2 regions of the Streptomyces sp. WI03-4A genome follow, and region 2 is predicted to be linked to the other one. Evidence: riboswitches for the same ligand, from Rfam matches in the RefSeq annotation. Region 2 holds a riboswitch; the other holds the start of a gene.
The links. A riboswitch is a leader RNA that binds a small molecule or an ion and turns the genes downstream of it on or off. The one in region 2 is predicted to bind S-adenosylmethionine.
Positions count from the first base shown of each region.

Region 1: linked by a shared signal. The riboswitch ahead of thrC (threonine synthase) and the one ahead of PV343_RS31325 (aminotransferase class V-fold PLP-dependent enzyme) in region 2 are both predicted to bind S-adenosylmethionine.

Region 1 covers NZ_JARAUO010000016.1:20,397-28,830, reverse strand. Annotated here, with positions in the region: gene PV343_RS18160 (ROK family protein) at 1-560, opposite strand, end outside; gene PV343_RS18155 (extracellular solute-binding protein) at 700-1,962, shown strand; gene PV343_RS18150 (DUF3263 domain-containing protein) at 1,998-2,222, shown strand; gene otsB (trehalose-phosphatase) at 2,285-3,118, shown strand; gene PV343_RS18140 (alpha,alpha-trehalose-phosphate synthase (UDP-forming)) at 3,523-4,950, opposite strand; gene PV343_RS18135 (glucosyl-3-phosphoglycerate synthase) at 5,047-5,991, opposite strand; SAM riboswitch class I at 6,122-6,283, shown strand; gene thrC (threonine synthase) at 6,301-7,584, shown strand; gene PV343_RS18125 (MoaD/ThiS family protein) at 7,581-7,856, shown strand; gene PV343_RS18120 (cold-shock protein) at 8,286-8,434, shown strand, end outside.
Region 2 covers NZ_JARAUO010000040.1:55,304-63,737, reverse strand. Annotated here, with positions in the region: gene PV343_RS31360 (L,D-transpeptidase) at 1-312, shown strand, start outside; gene PV343_RS31355 (hypothetical protein) at 391-792, opposite strand; gene PV343_RS31350 (heme-copper oxidase subunit III) at 939-1,559, shown strand; gene PV343_RS31345 (c-type cytochrome) at 1,622-2,434, shown strand; gene PV343_RS31340 (ubiquinol-cytochrome c reductase iron-sulfur subunit) at 2,431-3,489, shown strand; gene PV343_RS31335 (cytochrome b) at 3,486-5,117, shown strand; gene trpD (anthranilate phosphoribosyltransferase) at 5,254-6,318, shown strand; SAM riboswitch class IV at 6,393-6,509, shown strand; gene PV343_RS31325 (aminotransferase class V-fold PLP-dependent enzyme) at 6,649-8,010, shown strand; gene PV343_RS31320 (Lrp/AsnC family transcriptional regulator) at 8,092-8,373, opposite strand; gene PV343_RS31315 (rhomboid family intramembrane serine protease) at 8,370-8,434, opposite strand, start outside.

The DNA of each region.
Region 1 (8,434 bases), on a different contig from region 2:
GCGTAGCGCTCCAGGCAGCCGTGCTGCCCGCAGGGGCAGGCGGTGCCGCCGGGCCGTACGACGACGTGCCCGATCTCGCCGGCGAACCCGTGCGCGCCCGACTCCACCCGGCCGTCCACCCCGATGGCGCCCGCGATCCCGGTGCCGAGAGCGACGAACAGGAAGCGGTCGGCGCCCTTGCCCGCGCCGATGCGGCCCTCGGCGAGCCCGCCGGTGCGCACGTCGTGGCCGAGCGCCACGGGGATGCCGAGCCGGTCGGTGAGCCGGTCGCGCAGGGGCACGTCCCGCCAGCCGAGGTTGGCCGCGTAGACGGCGGTGCCGTGCTCCTCGTCGACGATGCCGGGCACCGCGATGCCGGCCGCGGCGGCCGGCTCGCCGTAGCGCTCCAGGCCGTACGCGCGCAGCTCGGCGGCGAAGCCGAGGATCGTCTCGACCACGGCGCCGGGCCCGCGCTCGCGGCCGGTGGCCCGGCGGGCGCGGTGCAGCAGCGCGCCGTCGTCGCCGACGAGGGCCGCCTTCATCCCGGTACCGCCCACGTCCAGGGCGATGACATGTCTCACGGGAGACAGTGTGGCCCGCGGACCCAGGAGAGGTCTAGTCCACTCACGTGGTGTAGACCTTATGTGTCCACATATTGAACGGTCAGACAGCAGGGTTGGGGCTTTGACGGTGCGTCGGCGTACGGCAGGAACGATCGCGGTGGTGTCCGCACTGGGCATGACGGCGGTCCTCGGCGGCTGCGGGAGCACGGGCTCCTCCGACGTGACGCTCAGACTCGTCGCCGCCGACTACGGCGACTCGGCGGCCAACAGCTCCAAGAAGTACTGGGACGAGCTGGTCGCCGCCTACGAGTCCGGGCACCCGGGCGTCAAGGTCGAGGTCAGCGTCTACTCCTGGAACGACGTCGACCGCAAGGTCAAGGAGATGGTCGACGCCGGGCACGCCCCCGACCTGGCCCAGATCGGCGCCTACGCCGACTACGCGGCCGCGGGCAAGCTCTACCAGGTCTCCGACCTGCTCTCCATACGCACCCAGGCCGACTTCCTCTCCCCGCTCGCCGACGCGGGCCAGTGGAAGCACGTGCAGTACGGCATCCCCTTCGCGGCCTCCACCCGGGTGCTCTTCTACAACAAGACCCTCTTCGCGCAGGCCGGCATCACCCCGCCCACCACCTGGGCCGAGCTGGCGTCCGACGCCAAGGCGCTGCGGGACAAGGGCGTGAAGTACCCCTACGCCCTGCCGCTCGGCCCCGAGGAAGCCCAGGCCGAGACCATGCAGTGGCTGCTGAGCGACGGCTACACCGACAACGGCGGCAATGGCTACACCGACGACATCGGCACCTACACCATCGACTCCGCGCAGAACATCCAGACCTTCACCTGGCTCAAGGACGAGCTGGTCGACAAGGGCCTGACCGGCCCGGTCGCCCCCGGCAAGCTCAACCGCGCGGACGCCTTCACCGCCTTCGCCGACGGCCGCGTCGGCATGCTCAACGGGCATCCGGCACTGATCCAGCAGGCCGCGAAGAAGGGCGTGAGCTTCGGCATGGTCCCGATGCCGGGCCGCGACGGCACGGCCAAGGCGTCGATGGGCGTCGCCGACTGGATGATGGGCTTCAAGCAGAACGGGCACGCCGAGCAGATCGGCGACTTCCTCGACTACGTCTACGCGCGGAAGAACGTCCTCGCCTTCTCCCGCGCCTACGGGCTGCTCCCGGTCACCGGCTCGGCGTCCACCGCGATGTCCCAGTCCGACGTGGCCGCGGACAAGAACCTGCGCCCCTTCCTCGACCAGCTCCCCACCTCCCAGCTCTACCCCGTCGGCAAGACCTCCTGGGCCGCGGTCAGCGCGGCCGTCAAGAAGGACATCGGCCAGGCGGTCGCGCCCGGCGGCAGCCCCGCCGGGGTCCTGACCCGGCTGCAGGCGGTGGCGACGGCGGCCGACAGCAGCGACGCGAACTGAGCCGGCTGTCGGTGCCCGGCGCTACGGTGGCCCCCATGGAACTGGGCAGCCGCGAGAAGGCCATCCTCGCGCTGGAGCGCCGGGGCTTCACCGGCCCCGGCGCGAAGGAACGGGCGATACGCGAGGAACTGGGCCTGGCGCCGGTGCGCTACTACCAGCTCCTCAACGCGTTGCTGGACGACGAGCGGGCGCTGGCGCTCGACCCGGTCACCGTGAACCGGCTGCGCCGGGTCCGGGAGGCACGGCGGTCCGAGCGCTGACCTTCCGCGTTCGCGCGCGCCGACCAGGCGTGACCTCGGCCCCCGCTGGATAGTGTCGCTGTATGGACCTTCTGCCGACCCCGGCGACCCAGGCCGGACGGGACGGGCTCGCCGCGCTGCTCGCCAGGCCCCGCACCGCGGTGATCGGCCTCGACTTCGACGGCACGCTCGCCCCCATCGTGGCCGACCCCGAACAGGCCCGCGCCCACCCCGAGGCGGTGCCCGCGCTCGCCGCGCTCGCCCCGCGGGTCGCCTCCGTCGCGGTGGTGACCGGCCGGCCGGCCGAGGTCGCGGTGCGACACGGCGGCTTCGCGGACGTGCCCGGCCTGGAACACCTCGTCGTCCTGGGCCACTACGGCGCCGAGCGCTGGCAGGCCGCGACCGGCGAGCTGACCGCACCGCCGCCGCACCCCGGCGTGGCCGCCGTCCGCGCCGAGCTGCCGGGCCTGCTGGAGCGGGTCGGCGCCGGGCAGGGCACCTGGATCGAGGAGAAGGGGCGCGCGGTCGCCGTGCACACCCGGCGAGCGCAGGACCCGCAGGCCGCCTTCGACGCCCTGCGCGCACCCCTCACCGACCTCGCCACCCGGCACGGCCTGATCGTCGAGCCCGGCCGGCTGGTCCTGGAGCTGCGCCCGCCCGGCATGGACAAGGGCGTGGCCCTGCTCGACCACGTCCGCGCCACCGGCGCGGGAGCCGTCCTCTACGCCGGCGACGACCTCGGCGACCTCCCCGCCTTCGCGGCGGTCGAGAAACTGCGCTCGGACGGCGTACCCGGCCTGCTGGTCTGCAGCGGCAGCGCCGAGGTCACCGAACTGGCGGAACGGGCGGACATCGTCGTGGACGGCCCCGAGGGCGTCGTCGCCCTGCTGCGGGGACTGGCCGCCCAGCTCGACTGACCCGACCGCAGACCGCAGACCGCCGCCTGTCAGCGGTCTGCGACTAGCCGCCTGCGGCCAGCGACCTGTCGTCAGCGGGCAGCGGCCTGCGGTCTGCGGTCAGCCGAGTGCGGCCAGCCGAGTGCGGCCTGCGGCCAGGGCCAGGGGTCCGGGGCCGGCGGCCTGCCGTCAGTGGCTGGCCGTCAGCGGGCAGTGGCCGACGGCCTGCCGTCAGCGGCCAGGGCCATCGGGCAGCGGCCTTCCGCCGGCTGCCGGCCGCCTGCCCTCAGCCGCCGGCCGCCTGCCGGCAGTCGTCGGCCGTAGCCGTCAGCGGGCAGCGGCTGGCGGCCAGCCGAGTGCGGCCTGCGGCCAGGGCCAGGGGTCCGGGGCCAGCGGCCTGCCGTCAGCCGGCAGTGACTCAGCCGTCAGCCCTCCAGGGCGGCCAGCTGGTCCAGGAACCAGCGGGTGGGCGGCAGCGCGGTGGCCGCGGCCGCGAGCCGCTTGGAGCGCTCCGCCCGCTCGCCCGCCGGCAGGCTCAGCGCCTCGTGCAGGGCGCGCGCCGTCCCCCCGATGTCGTACGGGTTCACCACGATCGCGCTCTCGCCCAGCTCCTCGTACGCCCCGGCCTCCCGGGACAGCACCAGCGCACAGCCCTCGTCGGAGACGACCGGCACCTCCTTGGCGACCAGGTTCATGCCGTCCCGGATGGGGTTGACCAGGGCGACGTCGGCCAGCCGGTACGCGGCAAGCGAGCGCGCGAAGTCGTCCTTCACATGCAGCACCACCGGGGTCCAACCGGGCGTGCGGAACGCGGAGTTGATCTCCTCCGCGACCCGCTGCACCTCGGCGGTGTAGTCCCGGTAGACGGCGAGGTCCTGCCGGGAGGGGTAGGCGAACGCCACGTGCACCACCCGCTCGCGCCACTCGGGGTGCTCCTCCAGCAGCTCCCGGTACGCCAGCAGGCCGCGCACGATGTTCTTGGACAGCTCGGTGCGGTCCACCCGGACGATCGTCCGGCGCCCCTCGCCGATCTCCGCGCGCAGCGCGGTCATCCGTTCGCCCACGTCGTCGCGGTGCGCGCGGTCGCGCAGGAAGTCCGCGTCCGCCCCGAGACCGTGCACCCCGATCCGGGTCCCGGACGGGACGCCGGAGTCCAGGACCGCCCGGCAGCAGTCGGTGAACGCGTCCGCCCACCGCCGGGTCAGGAACGCCGCACGGTCCGCGCCGAGGATGCCCTCCAGCAGCTCGGTCGCGATGTCGTCGGGCAGCAGCCGGAAGTAGTCCGGCGGGGCCCACGGGGTGTGCGAGAAGTGGCCGATGCGCAGGTCGGGGCGGAGCTCGCGGAGCATCCGGGGGGCCAGGGCCAGGTGGTAGTCCTGGATCAGCACCGCGGCGCCCGGTGCCGCCTCATCGGCCAGCGCCCGGGCGAACGCCTCGTTGTACGCCCGGTACGACGCCCACTGCCGCCGGAATCCGGCGTCGAAGATCGGCTCCAGCGGGGTCTGGTACAGCATGTGGTGCACGAACCACAGCACCGAGTTGGCGATGCCGTTGTACGCGTCGGCGAACACGGTGGCGTCGATGTCGAGCATCCGCACCCGCTGCCCGCCGGTGTCCTCCTCCGGCAGCAGCCCGCCGGCCGCCCGCCGCACCGCCTCCCGGTCGCCGTCGCCCAGCGCGGCGCACACCCACACCGCACTGGCGTCGGAGCCGATGGCCGACAGGCCCGAGACCAGGCCGCCACCACCCCGTCTGGCGTGTAGTGAGCCACCCGCGCCGTCGGGGCGCACCTCGTACGAAACCGGTCCGCGATTGGACGCGACCAGCACCTCAGCACCGTGCCTGGAAGCCATAAGCCTCAACCTAGCCCGGCCCGGAAATACTCAAACGTACGTACCGCCCCGTCGGTTGCGGCGGTGTCCGTATACGGCCGTCCGGTCACCGCGCGTTCACGCCACCCGGCGGTGCGCGTACTCCGCGATCTCCGCCATCGGCGGCCGCTCCTCGGTGTCCACCGAGTAGGTGCGCGGCTCGAAGCCGTCCGCGCCCCGCTCGAACTGGGTCAGGGACGGGCGGACCAGGTGCCCGCGGGCCAGCCTCAGCTGCGCCGTGCGGTAGATCGCGGCGGCCATCCGGCCCAGCGCCTGGCCGTCCTGGTGGCGGTGCTTGCGCACGCCCACGTCGACCTGCGCCAGCGCGTCCAGGCCCACCAGGTGCAGCGCGTCCACCAGCATGCCCAGCTCCACGCCGTAGCCGACCGGGAACGGCAGCTGTTCCAGCAGTGAGCGGCGGGCCGCGTACTCGCCGCCCAGCGGCTGCACGAAGCCGGCGAGCTGCGGCCAGTGCATGTTCAGCAGCGGGCGGGCCATCAGCTCGGTGACCCGGCCGCCCTGCCCGCCGGCGCCGGCGAGCGGACGGTCGTACATGGCCTTGACCAGGTCGACGTCCGGGTCGGTGAGCAGCGGGCCGACGATCCCGGAGACGAAGTCGGAGGAGAACTCCCGCAGGTCGGCGTCGATGAAGCAGACGATGTCGCCGCCGGTGACCAGCAGGGAGCGCCACAGCACCTCGCCCTTGCCGGGGACGGCGGGCAGGCGCGGCAGGATGTCGTCGCGGTGGACGACCCGAGCGCCCGCGGCGGCGGCGACCTCGGAGGTGCGGTCGGTGGAGCCGGAGTCGACGACGACGATCTCGTCGACCAGCGGGAGGCGCTCCACGAGGTCGTGGCGGATCACCGCGACGATGTCGCCGACCGTCTCCTCCTCGTCCAGTGCGGGCAGCACGACGGAGACCGTCTGGCCCGTGCGCTGCTTGGCGGCCAGGATCTCGTGCGGCGAGCGGTCGGTCACGGACCAGGAGCGCGTGCTCAGCCAACGTTCGACTTCTTCCAGCACGGTCGGCGGCTCCTCACGGTTGTCTCGCGGTACGGACGACTATCTCAACTGTCCTGGCCTTCGGTTACAGTCTTGAACAACGCCGATGACCATCGCATGTCGGGGGTCGCCGGCGCCCACAACCACATACAGCTCATCCAGAGGGGCAGAGGGAAACGGCCCGATGAAGCCCCGGCAACCCTCCAGTCGGTACTCGTAGACCAGACAAGATCTGATCGTCTTCGCGAGGCTCCCGGCTAGGGAAGGTGCCAAATCCGTCTCACGGCGAAGTGCGTCGTGAGGAAGATGAGGAGAAAGGGCCTCGCCTCCATGGCTGCGCAGACAGTTGCAAGCACCAGCAATCCCGCCGTCGATCTCGGTCCCGCCGCCGCCCTGAGCTGTCGCGAGTGCGGCCACCGGGTACCCCTCGGGCCGGTGTTCGCCTGCGAGGAGTGTTTCGGTCCGCTGGAGATCGCCTACGACTTCTCCGCGTACGACACCGAGGAACTGCGCCGGCGCATCGAGTCCGGCCCCGCGAACATCTGGCGCTACGCCCCGCTGCTGCCGGTCCCCGCGGACGTGGCCGACAAGCCCAACATCAACCCGGGCTGGACCAAGCTCGTCGAGGCCGACAACCTGGCGCGCGAACTGGGTGTCACCGGCGGCCTGTACGTGAAGGACGACTCCGGCAACCCGACCCACTCGTTCAAGGACCGGGTCGTCGCCCAGGCGCTGGAGGCCGCGCGTGCCTTCGGCTTCACCACCCTCTCCTGCTCCTCCACCGGCAACCTGGCCGGCGCCGTCGGCGCCGCGGCCGCCCGGGCCGGCTTCCGCTCCTGCGTGTTCATCCCGCACGACCTGGAGCAGGGCAAGGTCGTCATGGCCGCGGTGTACGGCGGCGAGCTCGTCGGCATCCAGGGCAACTACGACGACGTGAACCGTTTCTGCTCCGAGCTGATCGGCGACCCGGCCGGTGAGGGCTGGGGCTTCGTGAACGTCAACCTGCGCCCGTACTACGCGGAGGGCTCCAAGACCCTCGCGTACGAGATCTGCGAACAGCTCGGCTGGCGCCTCCCGGACCAGATCGTCGTCCCGATCGCCTCCGGCTCCCAGCTCACGAAGATCGACAAGGGGCTGCAGGAGCTGATCAAACTGGGCCTGGTCGAGGACCGCCCGTACAAGATCTTCGGCGCCCAGGCGGAGGGCTGCTCGCCGGTGTCGACCGCGTACAAGGCGGGTCACGACGTGGTGCGGCCGCAGAAGCCGAACACCATCGCCAAGTCCCTGGCCATCGGCAACCCGGCCGACGGGCCGTACGTCCTGGACATCGCGCGCCGCACCGGCGGCGCGGTGGAGGACGTGACGGACGAGGAGGTCGTGGACGCCATCAAGCTGCTGGCCCGCACCGAGGGCATCTTCGCGGAGACGGCGGGCGGGGTGACCGTGGGAGTCACCCGCAAGCTGCTCAAGGACGGAATCCTCGACCCGGCGAAGACCACGGTCGTGCTCAACACCGGCGACGGCCTCAAGACCCTCGACGCGGTGGCCGGCACCGGCCTGACCGCCACCATCCGCCCGACCCTGGACTCCTTCCGAGAGGCTGGCCTCGCATGAGCGTGACCGTTCGCATCCCCACCATCCTGCGCACCTACACGGGTGGCCAGGCCGAGGTCGCCGCCGAGGGCACGACCCTCGCCGAGGTCATCGAGAGCCTGGAGAAGAACCACACCGGCATCGCCGCCCGGGTGCTGGACGACCAGGGCAAGCTGCGCCGCTTCGTGAACGTCTACGTCAACGACGACGACGTCCGCTTCGAGCAGGGGCTGCAGACCGCGACCCCCGACGGCGCCGGTGTCTCCATCATTCCGGCGGTCGCCGGCGGCTGACATTACCTTCGGTAATCGCGGTTACCGATTGTTCATGGAATGGCCTCCTCCGTGAGAGAAACGGAGGGGGCCATTCTGTGTGATTGAGCGCGGTAGAGTTGGGGAACGCGTTCCGGGTCTGCGGGTCGCGGGCCCCGGAATCATGCCGTACGCCCGTCGAGAAACAGCCAAAGTGTGCGGGTTTTTCGCGGCTTTTGAGCCATTTGCGGGGCCCGACTTGCCCTGAATTCGCCTGAATTCTCGGCAGATTCCGGATCGGGCTCGTCCAGAATTCTCGTCCGATTGACCTGTTGCAGACGGCAGTTGGACAGATACATTCAGCCGCGGTCGACGCGTTCCGGCGCACGCCCCCGTTCAATGGGGGGTGAGGTCTGACCCGGGTCCGCGAAGTGTGGATCTGTGCAAGGGCCAGTAATAGGGGAGTTAGGCATGGCTCAGGGCACCGTCAAGTGGTTCAACGCGGAGAAGGGCTACGGCTTCATCGCGGTCGACGGTGGTGCGGACGTCTTCGTCCACTACAGCGCGATTCAGATGGACGGCTACCGCACCCTGGAAGAGGGCCAGCGGGTCGAGTTCGA
Region 2 (8,434 bases):
CGGGTCACCTGGTCGGGCGAGTACGTGCACGCCGCCCCCTGGTCCGTCGGCTCCCAGGGCTACGCCAACGTGAGCCACGGCTGCACCGGCATGAGCACGTCCAACGCCGAGTGGTTCTTCGACCACATCCACGAGGGCGACATCGTCAGGGTCGTCAACTCCGAGGGCGACCCGATGGAGCCCTTCGGCAACGGCTTCGGCGACTGGAACCTCGACTGGAACAAGTGGCGCGCCGGCAGCGCGCTCGGCAACGGCGCCCAGGACGGCCCGGCGCCCCAGGACGCCCTCCGCCTGCAGCCCACGGCGGTGTGAACGCCGCACGACGCGCGAGGACGCGCGACGGGGCCCTGCCGGGCCTCCGCCGCGCGTCCTCGCGCGTCACGGCCTCTCCTAGGCGCTCAGCAGCCTCTTGCGGCGCAGCTGGGCGGCCAGCGCGGAGGCGAACTCCACCGGGTCCACCGGCAGGGTCACCGCGGCGTCGGCCCGGCTCCAGGTGGCCAGCCACGCGTCCTGGGGGCGGCCCATGAGCAGCAGCACCGGCGGGCAGTTGAACACCTCGTCCTTGATCTGCCGGCACACCCCCATGCCCCCCATCGGCACGGCCTCGCCGTCGAGCACGCAGACGTCGATGCCGCCCTTGTCGAGCTCGCGCAGCACCGCCTCGGGCGTCGCGCACTCGAGGAACTCGACCTGGGGGACATCCGGGGCGGGCCGGCGGCCGGCGGCCAGCCGCACCTGCTCCCGGGTGTTGGAGTCGTCGCTGTACACCAGCACCGTGGCAGTCGGCTGCATGCTTCCTCCGAGACGTCGGCGTCGTACGGGCAGGGCCGTTCGGGCCGGATGTTACTCCCCTGAACACCACGTCAACACCGGTTCGGCGGGGAGCAACACTCCGAACGGCACCCCCCGGAGTGAGGGCGGGATAAGCGACCGACATAATGTCGGTCGTGGCGACAGCAACGACAGTAGAAACCGGGCACGCGCACCCGTCGGTCAACCGGCCGAACCTCACCAGCGTCGGAACCATCATCTGGCTGAGTTCCGAGCTGATGTTCTTCGCGGCCCTCTTCGCGATGTACTTCACCCTCCGGTCGGTGACCGGACCGGCGTACTGGGCGGAGCAGGCGCACGCGCTCAATGTGCCCTTCTCCGCGACCAACACCACGATCCTGGTGCTCTCCTCGCTCACCTGTCAGCTCGGCGTGTTCGCCGCCGAGCGCGGGGACGTGAAGAAGCTCCGTGGCTGGTTCATCCTCACCTTCATCATGGGTGCCATCTTCATCGGCGGTCAGATCTACGAGTACACGGAGCTGGTGAAGAAGGACGGGATCTCCCTGTCCTCCGGCCCGTACGGCTCGGTGTTCTACCTGACCACCGGTTTCCACGGCCTGCACGTGACGGGCGGTCTCATCGCCTTCCTGCTGGTCCTCGGCCGCACCTACGCGGCGAAGAGGTTCACCCACGAGCAGGCGACGGCGGCCATCGTCGTGTCCTACTACTGGCACTTCGTCGATGTGGTCTGGATCGGCCTTTTCGCCACGATCTACCTGATCAAGTAGCCGGGACCGCTCCCGCACATCCAGAAGCATCGACGCAGAAGATCCTGACACCGGGGTAATCCGTGAAAAAGCTCTCCGCACGACGACGCCATCCGCTGGCGGCGGTCGTCGTCCTACTCCTCGCGCTGGCGGCCACTGGGGGGCTGTACGCCGCGTTCGCGCCCGCGAGCAAGGCACAGGCCGATGAATCCTCCCAGTCCCTGACCATCAAGGAGGGCAAGAAGCTCTACGAGGTCGGTTGCGCCAGCTGCCACGGCACCGGTGGCCAGGGCACCTCCGACGGCCCCAGCCTGGTCGGCGTGGGCGCCGCGGCGGTCGACTTCCAGGTCGGCACGGGCCGCATGCCCGCCGCCACCTCGCAGGGCCCGCAGGTCGTAAAGAAGAAGAACATCTACACCCAGGCCGAGATCGACCAGCTCGCGGCGTACATCGCCTCGCTGGGTGCCGGCCCCGCGGTGCCGACGAAGGAGCAGTACGGCCCGGAAGGCGCGGACATCGCCAAGGGTGGCGAGCTGTTCCGCACCAACTGCGCGCAGTGCCACAACTTCACCGGCAAGGGTGGTGCTCTCACCAAGGGCAAGTTCGCGCCGACGCTGGAAGGCGTCGACCCGAAGCACATCTACGAGGCCATGCAGACGGGCCCGCAGAACATGCCGTCCTTCCCCGACACCACGCTGACGGAGAAGAACAAGAAGGACATCATCGCGTACCTGCACGCGGTGGACAGCGACCAGACGACCAACCCCGGCGGTATGGAGCTGGGTGGCATCGGGCCGGTCAGTGAAGGTCTGTTCGCCTGGATCTTCGGTCTCGGCGCGCTGATCGTGGTCGCCGTCTGGGTCGCCGCTCGGACCGCAAAGGCCAAGAAGTCATGAGTAGCCAAGACATTCCAGAAGAGAACCTGCCCGCTGAGCAGGGCCACGCGCACGGCGCCGTGAGCGTCGCGGACGAGGAGAACCCGTTCGCGGACCCGGGGCTGCCGCCCCACGAGCACCGGATCCAGGACATCGACGAGCGTGCCGCCAAGCGGTCCGAGCGCGTCGTCGCCCTGCTGTTCACGGTGTCGATGCTGGCCACGGTCGGCTTCATCGTCTCGTACGTGTCCATCCCGCACGACAAGTCGATCTTCGTCTTCCCGATCGGGCACGTCAGCGCGCTGAACTTCGCGCTCGGCCTGACCCTCGGTGTGGCGCTGTTCTGCATCGGCGCGGGCGCGGTCCACTGGGCCCGCACCCTGATGTCCGACGTGGAGGTCGCCGCCGAGCGTCACCCGATCGAGGCCTCGCCCGAGGTCCGCGCGCAGGTGCACGCCGACTTCCGTGAGGGCGCGAAGGAGTCGGCCCTCGGCCGCCGCAAGCTGATCCGCAACACGATGCTCGGCGCGCTCACCCTGGTGCCGCTCTCCGGCGTCATGCTGCTGCGCGACCTCGGCCCGCTGCCCGGGACCTCCCTGCGCCACACCCTGTGGGCCAAGGGCAAGCTGCTGGTCAACATGAACACGAACCAGCCGCTGCGTCCCGAGGACGTCGCCGTCGGTTCGCTGACCTTCGCCAAGCCCGAGGGACTGGAAGAGGCCCAGGAGGACTTCCAGAACGAGATCGCCAAGGCCGCCCTGATGATCATCCGGATCCAGCCGGACAACATCAAGGACAAGCGCGAGCTGGCATGGTCGCACGAGGGCATCGTCGCGTTCTCGAAGATCTGCACCCACGTCGGCTGCCCGATCTCCCTGTACGAGCAGCAGACGCACCACGTGCTGTGCCCGTGCCACCAGTCCACCTTCGACCTCTCCGACGGTGCCCGAGTGATCTTCGGCCCCGCCGGTCACGCCCTGCCGCAGCTCCGCATCGGCGTGAACGACGAGGGTTACCTCCAGGCGCTCGGCGACTTCGAGGAGCCCGTCGGTCCTGCATTCTGGGAGCGCGGATGAGCACCAACGAGAACAACGAGCGACGCGGCAAGGCGCCGGCCGGCGAGCGAGTCGCCGACTGGGCCGACGGCCGGCTGGGGATCTACTCCCTGGCGAAGTCGAACATGCGGAAGATCTTCCCCGACCACTGGTCGTTCATGCTGGGCGAAGTCTGCATGTACAGCTTCCTCATCATCATCCTGACCGGTGTCTATCTGACGCTGTTCTTCCACCCGTCGATGAACGAGGTGGAGTACCACGGCAGCTACGTCCCGCTCCAGGGACAGCTGATGTCCGAGGCGTTCAACTCGACCCTGCACATCTCCTTCGACGTGCGCGGTGGTCTGCTCATCCGGCAGATCCACCACTGGGCCGCGCTGATCTTCCTCGCCGGCATGTTCGTGCACATGATGCGCGTGTTCTTCACCGGCGCGTTCCGCAAGCCGCGTGAGATCAACTGGCTGTTCGGCTTCCTGCTGTTCGTCCTGGGCATGTTCACCGGCTTCACCGGTTACTCGCTCCCGGACGACCTGCTCTCCGGCACCGGTGTCCGCTTCACCGAGGGCGCCATCCTGTCGATGCCGATCGTCGGCACGTACATCTCGTTCTTCCTCTTCGGCGGTCAGTTCCCCGGTCACGACTTCGTCGCCCGGTTCTACTCGATCCACATCCTGCTGCTGCCGGGCATCATGCTCGGCCTGATGGTGGGCCACCTGATCCTGGTCTTCTACCACAAGCACACGCAGTTCGCGGGTCCCGGAAAGACCGAGAAGAACGTCGTCGGCATGCCGCTGCTGCCGGTGTACATGGCCAAGGCGGGCGGCTTCTTCTTCCTGGTCTTCGGTGTGATCGCGGCGATCGCCGCGGTGACCCAGATCAACCCGATCTGGGCCATGGGCCCGTACCGGCCCGACCAGGTGTCCACCGGCGCCCAGCCCGACTGGTACATGGGCTTCGCCGAGGGTCTGGTCCGCTACATGCCGGGCTGGGAGATCAACTTCTGGGGTCACACGCTCGTCCTGGGCGTGTTCATCCCGCTGGTGCTCTTCGGCCTCGTCCTGGCGGTCATCGCGCTGTACCCGTTCCTGGAGTCCTGGGTCACCGGCGACAAGCGCGAGCACCACATCCTGGACCGCCCGCGCAACGCCCCGACCCGTACCGCGTTCGGTGCCGCCTGGGTGACCGTGTACATGGTCGGCCTGGTCGGTGGTGGCAACGACCTGTTCGCCACCCACTTCCACCTGTCGATCAACGACGTCACCTGGTTCGTCCGGATCTCCTTCTTCGCCGGACCGGTCATCGCGTTCATCGTCACCAAGCGGATCTGCCTGGGCCTGCAGCGCCGCGACCGCGACAAGGTGCTGCACGGTCGCGAGACCGGCATCATCAAGCGCCTGCCGCACGGTGAGTTCATCGAGGTGCACGAGTCGCTCAGCCAGGAGCAGCTGCACACCCTCACGGCTCACCACCAGTACGAGCCGGCCCAGATCGGCGAGACGGTCGACGAGAACGGTGTCGAGCGCAAGGTGACGTCCGCCGAGAAGCTGCGCGCCAAGCTCAGCCACTCCTACTACGGAGGGGACAACCAGATCCCGAAGCCCACCGTCGAGGAGTACAAGGAGATCACGAGCGGCCACGGCCACCACTGATCCCACAGTCGCCACGCCACGCTGAAGGGCCCCGTCCGGGTTACGGACGGGGCCCTTCGCCCTGCCGGGGGCTGGATAGGGTGGCACCACACTCTCCTTTCACGACACTCCTCTTTCACGACACCAGGAGCGGCATATGAACGCTGTGACCCCCGCTGGAGGCGACACCGCGGCGGGCCGCTCCTGGCCCGTCCTGCTGAACGGCCTGCTGGACGGCCACGACCTCTCCGCCGACGACACCGCCTGGGCCATGGACCTGATCATGCGCGGGGAGGCGACGGACGCCCAGATCGCGGGGTTCATGGTGGCCCTGCGGGCCAAGGGCGAGACGGTGCAGGAGATCACCGGCCTCGTGCGGACCATGTACGAGCACGCCAACGTCATCGAGGTGCCGGGACCCGCCGTCGACATCGTCGGGACCGGCGGTGACGGCGCCAAGACGGTGAACATCTCCACGATGTCGTCCATCGTCGTCGCCGGCACCGGAACCCGGGTGGTCAAGCACGGCAACCGTGCCGCGTCCTCCGCCTCCGGCTCCTCCGACGTGCTGGAGAAGCTCGGGATCAACCTGAACCTCACCCCGAAGCGGGTCGCCGAGGTGGCCGACGAGGCCGGCATCACCATCTGCTTCGCGGTGAGGTTCCACCCGTCGCTGCGTCATGTCGCGGCGGCCCGCGGCCAGTTGGGCATCCGGACCACGTTCAACGTGCTCGGCCCGCTGACCAACCCGGCCAAGGTGCGTGCCCAGGCGGTCGGGGTCGCCGACCCGCGCATGGCGCCGATCGTGGCCGGGGTGCTCGCCGAGCGAGGCAACTCCTCGCTGGTGTTCCGGGGCGACGACGGCCTGGACGAGCTGACGACCACGTCCACCTCCCGGGTGTGGGTGGTCCGGGACGGCAAGGTCGCCGAGGAGCGCTTCGACCCCCGGGACGTGGGCATCGACCTCGTCCCCGTGGAAGCGCTGCGCGGCGCCGACGCGACGTACAACGCGGAGGTCGCCCGGCGCCTGCTGGACGGCGAGCCGGGCCCCGTCCGGGACGCCGTGCTGCTGAACTCGGCGGCGGCCCTGGTCGCCCTCACGCCCGGCGACGCACCCCTGGCGGACCAGCTGCGCGCCGGCATGGCGAAGGCCGCCGAGTCCCTCGACTCCGGCGCGGCCAAGCGGGCGCTGGAGCGGTGGGTGGCCGCCAGCAACGCCTAGAGGCCACGGTCGGCGTTCCGCGATCCGGACTCGGGTTGCGGGGCGCCGATCACTTCGCGTACGTTCCCGTACCAGGTCATGAGTGACAGTCATGAGGCCCCGGCCGACTGTCCGGCAACCCTCCGTCCGTGGCGGGGTGCCCCGGGTGAGGACCAGGTCGTGGGCAGCGAGGTCCGCGGCAAGCGCGGACCCCTCGAAAACCAGGGGTCCTGGTCGTCGAGGAGCCTTCCGTGAGCAAGCGAATGCGATAGGGCCGCCGAGCCCCGCCTCCGCACACCCTTCTTCTTTCCTTCCGTACGCGAGCGCCGTACGTCCTCACGGGAGTCACCCATGTCTGTCCTCACCGCTGCCGTCGACCAGTCCGTTTGTGCCCCGCTGCCCGTTCTGGGCCGGGATGTCACCGTCCCGCTCGTCACCGGTGGCGAGGTCACCTACGCGGCGCTCGACTACGCCGCCAGCGCCCCCGCCCTCCAGCGCGTCTGGGACGACGTGGCGGCCTACGCCCCGTACTACGGCAGCGTCCACCGCGGGGCCGGCTACCTCTCGCAGCTCTCCACCGACCTGTTCGAGAACGCCCGCCGCACGGTCGCCGAGTTCCTCGGCTGCCGGCCGGCCGACCAGGTGGTCTTCACCCGCTCGACCACGGACTCGCTGAACCTGCTCGCCCGCGCCCTCCCGGCCGGCTGCCAGGTCTTCGTCTTCGAGACCGAGCACCACGCCTCCCTGCTGCCCTGGCGCGACGCCGAGGTCACCTTCCTCGACGCCCCGCGCACCCCGCGCCAGGCCGTCGAGACCCTGGAGCGGGCCCTGGCCGACCGCGCCCCGCACGGCCCGGCGCTGGTCTGCGTCACCGGCGCCTCCAACGTGACGGGCGAGCTGTGGCCGGTGCGTGAGCTGGCCGCCGCGGCCCACGCGCACGGCGCCCGGATCGTGCTGGACGCCGCCCAGCTCGCGCCGCACCACCCCGTGTCGGTGCGGGAGCTGGACGTGGACTGGGTCGCCTTCTCCGGCCACAAGCTCTACGCCCCGTTCGGCTCGGGCGTGCTGGCCGGCCGCGCCGACTGGCTGACCGCGGCCGACCCCTACCTCGCGGGCGGCGGCGCCAGCCGCAAGGTCACCCGGCGCGAGGACGGGGGAGTGGCCGTGGAGTGGCACGAGAGCGCCGCCCGGCACGAGGCCGGCTCGCCGAACGTCATCGGCGCCTACTCCATCGCCTCCGCCTGCAAGGCGCTCACCGAGGCCGGCTTCGACACCCTGGTCGCCCGCGAGCGGCAGCTGATCGACACGGTCCGCGCGGGCCTGGCCGAGGTGCCGGAGGTCAGGATCCTGTCCCTCTTCGGCGACGACGCCCCGCGCGTCGGCGTGATCTCCTTCGTCGTCGAGGGCTGGAACAGCTCCCACTTCGCCGCCGCGCTCTCCGCCGAGTACGGCATCGGCGTCCGTGACGGCCTGTTCTGCGCCCACCCGCTGGTGCGCACCCTGCTGGGCGCCGACCCCGGGACCCAGGGCGAGTGCGGCGCCCCCGAGGCCGCGCCGGGCGAGAAGTCCCTGAACGCCATCCGGGTCAGCTTCGGCGCGGGCACCCCCGACGAGCACGTCGAGCGTTTCGTGCGCGCGGTCCACGAACTGGTCAGGGACGGCGCCAAGTGGCGGTACCGCACCGAGGACGGCCGCTGCGTCCCGGCCGTCTGACGGCTCCGGGACCCGGGGACACGCCGACAGGGGGCAGGGGCGGCCGCGGCCGCCCCTGCCCCCTGTCGTGGCCGTGACGGGCTAGTTGTCCAGCCCGATCGCGAACGCGGCCTCCAGGTCGTGCTGGGAGTAGGTGCGGAACGCGACGTGCGTGTCGGTGCCCTCGACGCCGGGGATCCTGCTGATCCGGCCGGGGATGACCTCGGCGAGGTCCTCGTGCTGCCGTACCCGGACCATGGCGATCAGGTCGTAGGTGCCGGTGACGGAGAAGACCTCGCTGACGCTCTCCAGCGCGGCGATCTGCTCCGCGATCTCGGGGATCCGGTCCACGCTGGTCTTGATCAGGACGATCGCGGTGATCACGACTGGTTCTCTCCCTCAGGTGCCGGAGCCGCTGCGGACTTCACTCTAGTCGCCCCCGCGC